Regions from separate parts of the Bacillus rugosus genome, predicted to be linked through region 1. Evidence: riboswitches for the same ligand, from Rfam matches in the RefSeq annotation. Region 1 holds a riboswitch; the other holds the start of a gene.
What was found. Region 1 has a riboswitch for cyclic di-AMP ahead of ktrA (potassium uptake protein KtrA). Riboswitches for the same ligand answer to the same signal wherever they lie in the genome.
Positions count from the first base shown of each region.

Region 2: it holds a riboswitch for cyclic di-AMP, as region 1 does, so the genes downstream of both, M0696_RS02550 (dicarboxylate/amino acid:cation symporter) here and ktrA (potassium uptake protein KtrA) in region 1, are expected to answer to the same signal.

Region 1 is NZ_CP096590.1:3,062,066-3,067,041, reverse strand. It holds gene ktrB (Ktr system potassium transporter KtrB) at 1-1,206, opposite strand, end outside; gene ktrA (potassium uptake protein KtrA) at 1,213-1,881, opposite strand; cyclic di-AMP (ydaO/yuaA leader) riboswitch at 1,956-2,104, opposite strand; gene bslA (biofilm surface layer hydrophobin BslA) at 2,251-2,796, opposite strand; gene gbsR (transcriptional regulator GbsR) at 3,003-3,545, opposite strand; gene betB (betaine-aldehyde dehydrogenase) at 3,743-4,976, shown strand, end outside.
Region 2 is NZ_CP096590.1:501,359-506,334, forward strand. It holds gene dctR (two-component system response regulator DctR) at 1-320, shown strand, start outside; gene dctP (C4-dicarboxylate transporter DctP) at 440-1,705, shown strand; gene M0696_RS02545 (AI-2E family transporter) at 1,856-2,908, shown strand; cyclic di-AMP (ydaO/yuaA leader) riboswitch at 2,957-3,087, shown strand; gene M0696_RS02550 (dicarboxylate/amino acid:cation symporter) at 3,162-4,400, shown strand; gene M0696_RS02555 (ABC transporter ATP-binding protein) at 4,492-4,976, shown strand, end outside.

The sequences.
Region 1 (4,976 bases):
TGTGAGTTCAGGAGTCAATCCCATCGATAGACCGACAGTTCCGAATGCGGAAAAGGTTTCAAACACAATTTGAATAAACGGCGCTTGTTCTGTGATCGTCAGGGCGAATATCCCTAAAAACACGATGAACAAACCGGTGACGCTCACAGCTAAAGCTTTAATGATAATCGGATATTTGATGGAGCGGCGGAAAATAACCGTTTCTTTTTTACCTCGCAAATATGCGATCACAGACATTAAAATCACGATGAACGTAGTCAGCTTAATGCCGCTCGCCGTTGAAGCGCTGCCTGCTCCGATAAACATTAATAATAAAGTGAATACAATCGTTCCTTCTCTCATGCTCCCAATATCAAGAGAATTGAAGCCAGCGGTTCTCGGCGTCACAGCCTGAAAATAGGAAGCCCATAGTTTATCTCCTATATGCAGGTGGCCGAGCGTACCGGGGTTGCTGTACTCTAAAATAAAGATCACAAGCATGGCGACCGCATTCAGAATCAGGGTTCCTGTAAGCATGATTTTCGTATGTAGAGAAAAGGCTTTAAATCGCCGATTTTTCATAATGTCAAACAGAACGGTAAATCCAATCCCTCCTGTAATAAATAAGAAAGTAATCACTAGGTTAACTGTAGGGTCGCCAACGTAGCTCATCAAATTATCCGGCCACAACGAAAACCCGGCATTGTTAAAAGCAGAGATTGCGTGAAATAGACTGGCAAACAAGCCGAATGCCCAGCCATACTGGGGGACAAGCCTGATGGATAAGATGAGTGCTGCTATCAACTCAATACTGATGGAAAACAGAAACAGGACTTTGACAAGGCCTATGACGCCGCCAATTGTCGGCTGGTTTAAGGCTTCCTGTACCAGCATTCGTTCTTTTAATCCGATTTTTTTTCCTAATATCATGACGATCAAAACAGCAAAAGTCATAAATCCAAGCCCGCCGATCTGAATCAGCCCCATGATGACAGTTTGCCCGAAAAGTGTAAATTCTGTACCGGTATCGACAACTGCAAGTCCTGTAACGGTTGTAGCGGAAGCTGCAGTAAAAAGGGCATCTATCCATGACAATGGCTTCATTGTAGAAATCGGAAGCTTTAACAGCACAGCCCCGATGATAATGGTAAGAAAAAAACCAATTGCAAGCACTTGAGGCGGTGTAAAACGAACCCATTTGATCACTTTGTCCTTTTGAAGTGTCACCTATGTCTACATCCCTTCGTTTTCAAAACGTTTAATATCCTTTTTATGCCCCATGATTACCAGGCAATCCTGTTCGTAGATGATGTCTTCAGGTGCGGGAGAAAGACGGATATCTCCATGATGTTTAATCGCCAGGATTGTACAGCCGTACTTCGCTCTTACATTCAGGTCAATAATCGATTTTGAATCAAGCTTGTGTGTTGCCAGCAGCTCGACAATACTGTAATCATCAGATAAATCAATGTAATTCAAAACGTTCTCGTCAGAAAGGCTTTGCGCGATCTTGACGCCCATATCCTTTTCAGGATGAATAATGCGGTCAGCACCGATTTTTTCAAGTACCTTATGATGATAATGGTTTTGAGCCTTTACCCAAATATTTGGGATGTCAAACTCTTTTAATAATAGGGTGGTCAGGGTGCTCGCTTGAATATTTGCTCCAATTGCAACAATCACATATTCAAAATTGCGTATTCCTAACGAAAGCAATTCGTTTTCTTCGGTGGCGTTGGCAATCACCGCATGAGTTGCGTAAGAAGCGTATGCATTTACCTTTTCTTCGTTGATATCAACTGCAAGGACCTCATGGCCCATTCTGTGCAGCTCTTTGCAAATGCTTCCGCCAAACCGGCCCAGTCCGATCACGGCAAATTGCTTATTTTTTATTCTTCCCAATGTTCATAACTCCCTTAGTAAAATTAACGTTTTTTGAGCAAAAAAAGACCATTTCGAAGAATGGTCGCTAATAGACCTCCTCTCTGTAAACGCCTACGAGGTTAGCTGTCGGATTAGGGATTCAGAGTACCCCCTCTTACTTAGTAAGATTCACCCCAAGGCTGTTAAAAAAACAGCCAATCGTTGGTTCCCCCGTTCGTGTTTGATTAAGCGGTAAAAGAGACTGTATGAAATTGAACACTCAAGAATTTACTCCTGTTTCTAGAGTTTGTCAATTTAAATTTTTAACCAGAAAAAAGAAAATTGGAAATAGAGGAAAAAGGGGAGGTCAAAACACAAAAAAGACCGGCATTAACCGGTCTTTTGAGATTAGTTGCAGCCGCACGGCTGAGTCGGAGGAGTGCTCCGCTTAGCCACGTCAATGCTGGCTTCTGCGTAAAATTTATTTCCGATGCTCAATGATTTATTCTCCGCACGGAAAGTATATGTACCAGCGGCAGGAAGTGTTTTGTTATTCAGTTTTAATTTGAATTCGCCAGCTCCTAACAAATCAAGTGCCAGAGGGATTCTTACTGTTTTCCCGTTATTAAGGATCTGTGTTTCACGCAACGCACGCCCGTTCATTGTGTCTTTCGTATTTGCAGTAAATCCGCTTGGCAATGTAAATTCCATAACGCCAAGGCTGAGAAGCGTATTTGGACGATACGTCAATTCGATATCTGAGAAAGACCATTCCGTTTTGCTGGCCCCTGTGATTGTTGCAAACAATGAAGCTGTTGACTGAGTTCTCATAGTAGACTCAGTATGAGCGGAAGTTGATTTAGATTCAGCCGCGAAAGAAGCTGAAGGAGCAGAAACGAGTAAACCTAGACTTAATGCACCGATTGCCAAAGAAGATAATAATTTGCGTTTCATAATAAAATTCCCCCTAAAAAGTTATAAAATATACAGGCCTGCCCGCTTTTCACCTCCTCTGAACGGCCAAATACAAATTTTACCTACATAAAATTACCATCAAATATTTTGGAAGTAAATGGGGTGTTTTTCCCGTATTTTTCAAATTTGTAGTAATTTCATATAAAAGAACAAAAAAACGCCCGGTTTCCCAGGCGTTTTCTGTTTTACTTTGTTTCAATCGGTATAAATTTGAAAATTTCCCCGCTCTGCACCGATTCAGCAAGACGCTTCAGCCAGTCATAGTAGGCTTTAGAGCTTTCCAGCTGCTCGTATAACTGCAGCGCTTCATTTTTGATGTCCTCACTGAGACCTTCCTTGCTTAAAATCTCTTGTAAATCAGCCTGAGCCTCTTCAATAGCTGCTACATTTACCTGCACTTCGCGTTCCCATTTAGGCGGAAAGAAATTTGTGAAAAATTTGAAGAAATCTTTTTCAGCCACAAAGGTATGCTTGCGGATGCCCCGGTGAAATGTTTTTTTCACTACATTTAAGTCCTGAAGCTTTTTGACGCCTGTGCTCATGCTTGGCTTGCTCATTTGCAATTCCTCACGCATTTCGTCAAGTGTCATCTCATCCCTCATATACATCGTCCCATATAAAATCCCGACACTGCGGGTAATACCGTAAAGATCCATCGTTTCAGCAATGGAGTCGATAACAAGATCCCGAGCCTGTTCTATAGCTGCAAATTCTGGATTTTCATCCATACTGACCCTCTTTTCCATTAGAAAATTAAATTCGTTAAGTTATTTCTTTATGTTCTTTATCTTAACGAAACATAAAGAAATGTCAAAAAGAAAATCAAAATGGGGCTTTGACAGTTTAAAATTCGTATGTTAGATTAAGGTTGTTAAAAACATTAAATTTTTATTTAACAAACTTTATTTACGTCAAGGAGGCTTATATGAGTCAAACATTATATATTGACGGAGAATGGATCAGTGCCGAAGAAGAGCAGATCCGCAGCATTATCAATCCATTTAATCAAGAAGAAATTGCAACCGTAAGCGAAGGAGGGCGAGAGGACGCCATCAAGGCAATTTCAGCCGCGCGAAGAGCATTTGACAAAGGAGAATGGTCATCTCTATCCGGGCTTGAACGCGGGAAGATTGTTCTGAAAATTGCGGAATTAATCAGACGCGACCTTGATGAGCTGGCTGAGCTTGAATCGCTTGATACGGGAAAAACACTCGAAGAAAGCAAGGCGGATATGGACGATATTGCCAATGTTTTTCAATATTACGCCGGATTGGCAGATAAAGATGGCGGAGAGATCATTTCATCTCCGATCCCTGATTCAGAAAGCAAAATTATCAGAGAGCCAATTGGGGTTTGCGGCCAGATTACTCCGTGGAATTATCCGCTCCTGCAGGCGAGTTGGAAAATCGCGCCTGCACTGGCTGCAGGAAATACGATCGTCATGAAGCCGAGTGAGATTACACCGCTAACGACGATCAAAGTCTTCAAGCTAATGGAAGAGGCCGGCGTTCCCGAAGGTGTCGCAAATCTTGTGCTTGGGCCGGGAGCCACAGTGGGCGACGAGCTTGCCGTAAACAAAGACGTCGATTTGATTTCGTTTACGGGTGGAATCGAAACAGGCAAAAAAATCATGCGGGCCGCAAGCGGAAACGTCAAAAAAATTGCGCTTGAACTTGGCGGGAAAAATCCAAATATTGTGTTCAAGGACGCAGATTTAGAGGTTGCGGTCGATCAGGCATTAAACGCTGTATTTTTCCACGCCGGGCAAGTATGCTCAGCCGGTTCCCGCTTGCTTGTTGAAGATGCCATTCACGATCAATTTTTAGCAGAGCTTGTCAAACGGGCAAAACGCATAAAACTCGGAAATGGTTTTCACGCAGAGACAGAAAGCGGCCCGCTTATTTCTGCAGAGCACAGGCAAAAAGTAGAAAAATATGTAGAGATCGGAATAGAAGAAGGCGCGAAGCTGGAGACAGGAGGCAAACGTCCGGAAGACCCTGCGCTGCAAAATGGTTTTTTCTATGAACCTACTATTTTCTCAAACTGTAAATCTGACATGAGAATCGTTCAAGAAGAGGTTTTCGGCCCTGTACTGACAGTCGAAACCTTCAGCTCGGAAGAAGAGGTTATCGCGCTTGCGAATGATACCATCTATGGTT
Region 2 (4,976 bases), 1.6 Mb from region 1:
AGTACAAGCAATATAAACAAAAAATAGAGGCGAGCGATACACTGTCCCAGGAACAGCTCGATGCGATCCTGAATATTCCGCAGCAGGCCGTACAGAATCTGCCGAAAGGGCTGAATCATTTCACGATGAATGAAGTCACTGCTTTTTTGAAACAGCAAACCGCATCTCTTTCTGCAGAAGAGGTCGCCAAGGCGCTCGGCATCGCCAGAGTGACAGCCAGACGATATCTTGATTATCTAGAAAAAACCGGAACGATTAAGCTGGACGTTCAATACGGCGGAGTCGGCCGGCCCGTCAACCGCTACGTGTTCAAAGGATAAACCTGAGACCAAAAAGACCAAAATGTCCGTTATGATCATAAACTTCCCCAGACGATATGAAAACGCTATCATTCTAGTAAGAAAGACACAAAGGTGAATAGGACAGGGGGATGCAGGATATGAAACTGTTTAAAAATTTAACAGTTCAGGTCATAACTGCGGTCATCATCGGGGTCATTGTCGGACTGGTCTGGCCAGATGTCGGCAAAGAAATGAAACCGCTTGGCGATACATTTATCAATGCTGTTAAAATGGTGATCGCTCCAATCATTTTCTTCACAATCGTTCTCGGGATTGCAAAAATGGGCGATATGAAGAAGGTTGGAAAAGTAGGGGGAAAAGCGTTTATTTATTTTGAGGTTGTCACTACCCTCGCACTCATTATTGGTTTATTTGTCGTCAATATCATGAAGCCGGGCGCGGGTCTTGATTACAGCAAGCTTGAAAAGGGAGATGTATCACAATACACGCAAAATGGCGGTCAGGGAATCGACTGGATTGACTTTATCACACACATTGTTCCGTCCAACATGGTTGATGCCTTCGCAAAAGGGGACATTTTGCAGGTCTTATTCTTTTCTATTCTTTTCGGAGTCGGTCTTGCAGCATTAGGTGAAAAAGGCAAAAGTGTCATTGATTTCTTCGACAAGCTTTCTCACGTCTTTTTCAAAATCATCGGCTACATCATGCGTGCCGCGCCAATCGGGGCATTCGGGGCGATGGCGTATACGATCGGGCACTTCGGTCTCGATTCCATCAAGCCTCTGGCAAGCTTAATGATGTCTGTTTATATTACGATGTTCCTGTTCGTATTTGTTGCTTTAAATATCATCTGCAAGCTTTACGGATTCAGCCTGTTGAACTACCTGCGCTTCATTAAAGATGAGCTTCTGATCGTGCTTGGCACAAGCTCTTCAGAATCGGTGCTTCCGCGAATGATGGATAAAATGGAGCGTTACGGCTGTTCGAAATCCGTTGTCGGGCTTGTCATTCCGACGGGCTATTCGTTTAACCTTGACGGCACATCCATTTATTTATCAATGGCGACGGTTTTTCTGGCACAGGTGTTTGGAGTAGACCTCAGCATCGGCCAGCAAATTACAATTATCCTCGTTCTGATGCTGACATCGAAGGGAGCGGCCGGTGTGACGGGAAGCGGATTTATCGTCCTTGCCTCAACACTGTCAGCGCTTCAGGTCATTCCGCTGGAGGGCCTTGCACTCCTGCTTGGAGTCGACCGTTTCATGAGTGAAGGAAGAGCGATTGTGAACCTGATCGGAAACGGAATCGCCACGATCATTGTTGCAAAAAGCGAAAATGAATTCGATGAAGCAAAAAGCATAGAGGCTGTTGAAGGCATGAAAAAAATGAAAACAGCAGTCTGAAAAAAAGAACGGCCCATCCATGGGGGCCGTTTTTTTAATTGTTTAAGAATAATTAAGGTGAGGACAGAGACCTCAGCATTTTTTTGTTATATAATTTACAAATGGATACTATATTGAATGAAGGACGTTTGTCCTAACAGGAGTGTATAAATGGCCGCTTTAGTTAAATTTTTTCAGCACCCGGGAGTAAGACGTTTTTCCATCTTTGTCGTGTTAACTGGTGTGTTATATCTATTTAAGAGCATGATCAACTTAATATTGCTGACCTTCATTTTCACATTTCTTATGGATCGTTTGGAGCTTGTCGTACGGCAGTTTTTAAGCCGGTTCTTCCGAGTGAGCCAGCGGGTTGTCATTACGTTTCTTTACATGTTGCTGGCTGTGCTGCTTACAGTCGGAGGTTTTGTGTTTTATCCGGTCGTCGCGGCGCAGATTCAGCAGCTGGTTAAGCAGATTAAACATATTGCGTATCACCCGGACACCATCCCTTTCTTTGATGAGATCACAAGTGTTTTCGGAGATATTAACATCAGTTCATATGTCAAAGAGGGCTTCAATGTGGTGTATACGTATCTGGCCGATATCAGCACATTCGGCTTGCAGATTGTAATGGCGCTCATTCTCAGCATGTTTTTCTTATTTGAGAAAAAGCGGCTTACTGAGTTCATGGCGAAATTTAAAACAAGCAAACTAAGGGTCTTTTATGAGGAAATTGCTTTTTTCGGAAGCAAATTTGCAAGAACGTTCGGCAAAGTTCTTGAGGCTCAATTTATCATTGCGCTCGTCAACTGTATTCTGACGTTTATCGCGCTTTGGATTATGCATTTCCCGCAGCTGTTTGGGCTTTCTATTATGGTATTCTTCCTCGGATTGATCCCTGTAGCAGGCGTCGTCATTTCTCTGATCCCGCTCAGTATTATTGCCTACAGCACTGGCGGCGGAATGTATGTGCTCTACATTGTGCTTGTCATATTCGCCATACATGCGATCGAAACGTATTTCTTAAATCCGAAGCTAATGTCTGCGAAAACGGAGCTGCCGATCTTTTTCACCTTCACAGTACTCATTTTCTCTGAGCACTTTTTAGGCATTTGGGGTTTAATAATCGGGATTCCGATCTTTGTGTTTCTCCTTGATATTCTTGATGTCACCAACAAGGAAGAAGGACCCAAAAGATTCCAAGAGAAAAGTAACAAAAAATAGTTTACAAAATTGGATCTTTTCTGTATAAATAAACTAAATCATACAATAGTAAGCCACACGCTTAATCCTTTTAGAAGGAGTGGGGGACCCAATCTTTTGGGGTTAATTTTTCATCTGAAAAACGGACATCTCTTCGTCCGAACCCGTCAGCTAACCTCATCAGCGTGAAGAGAGAGTCCTGTGGTTTGAAGATACAGCCAAAGCCCACGGGAAGTCTCTCGCGGGCTTTTTTTCAAAAAAGGGAGGAATGCGGATGAAACTGGCTACAAAGATAATCATTGCATTGGTGCTAGGTGCGGTCACGGGGATTATTTTGAACGTAACATCACCTGAATTATTTGAAAATTTAAATAAGTTTGTATTTGGGCCGCTTGGCACAATCTTTTTAAACCTCATTAAAATGCTTGTCGTTCCGATTGTCTTTTTCTCACTGACACTGGGAGTAGCCGGGCTGGGCGATCCTAAGAAGCTTGGCAGAATCGGTGTAAAGGCGATTTCTTATTTTCTCGTCACGACAGCAGTGGCGATTACCATTGCCATCATTTTAGCTCTTGTCATCAAACCGGGAGAGTTCGGAACGTATGACACATCGTCTGCCGAATTCACTGCTGAAAAAGCGCCAAGTATTGCGGACACCCTGTTAAACATTATTCCGACCAACCCTGTTCAAGCGATGACGGAAGGGAATATGCTGCAAATTATCGCTTTTGCCATTTTTGTCGGGCTTGGGATTACAATGCTCGGAAAAAAAGCGGATATGCTGCTCAAGGTTGTTGAACAAGGAAATGAATTGATGATGTACCTGGTGAATCTTGTAATGAAGTTCGCTCCGTATGGTACATTTGGTCTGATTGCGACAGCTATTGGAAGCCAAGGCTTCAGTGCAATGAAAGCAATGGGCTTGTACATGATTGTGGTAACCATGGCATTACTGATACATGCAGTCGTTACCTACGGATCTACGGTTGCGCTTATAGCCAGAAGAAATCCGATTACGTTCTTTAAAAATTTCTCAGAAGTTATGGTCGTCGCATTCAGTACTTCCAGCAGCAATGCAACTTTGCCGGTTTCAATGGATGTGGCCCAGAAAAAATTAAAAGTGCCTGAGCCGATCAGCAGCTTCGTCCAGCCACTCGGCGCTACAATTAATATGGACGGAACAGCCATCATGCAAGGGGTAGCCACCGTCTTCATTGCGCAGGTATTTGGGCACGATCTAACATTCACTCAGCTGCTGATGGTGATACTGACGGCAGTGTTAGCAAGTGTCGGAACCGCAGGTGTTCCGGGTGTCGGTTTGATTATGCTCGCCATGGTCCTTCAATCTGTCGGCCTGCCTGTCGAGGGAATCGGATTAATTCTCGGAATTGACCGCCTGCTTGATATGCTCCGTACAGTGGTGAATACAACAGGAGACGCGGCTTGCGCCGTCATTATTACAGAAACAGAAAAGAATAAACAGCCTGAGCAAGCTCCGACTCTATCGGTTTAACCAAACATTTGGAAGCAACAAATGCTATAATACAAACAGTGCCTAATTTTTGGGCACTGTTTATTTTTTGTCGAAAAAGGAGGAAGGCTTTATGGCTGAGCCGATTTTACATATTGAAGGCCTCGATAAAAAGATTGGGTCTAAACAAATTTTAAAACAGATCAGCATGGACGTCATGGAGGGCGAAATCATCGGACTGCTCGGTCCGAATGGTTCCGGAAAAACAACACTCATCCGTATCATCGTCGGGCTGTTAAAACAAAACAGCGGAAGTGTGACAATCAGCGGATTTCAGCATGATACAGAGTTTGAAAAAGCGATGGAAGCGGTTGGAGCGATCGTCGAAAATCCGGAGTTCTATCCGTACCTGACAGGCTGGGAAAACCTCAAGCACTTTGCGAATATGCACAAAAAAATAGCGGATGAACGGCTTGATGAAGTAGTGGAACGTGTCGGGCTGACATCAGCGATTCATGATAAGGTGAAAACCTATTCCCTCGGCATGCGCCAGCGTCTTGGCATTGCACAAGCAATTCTTCACCGCCCGAAGCTTCTCATTTTAGATGAACCGACAAA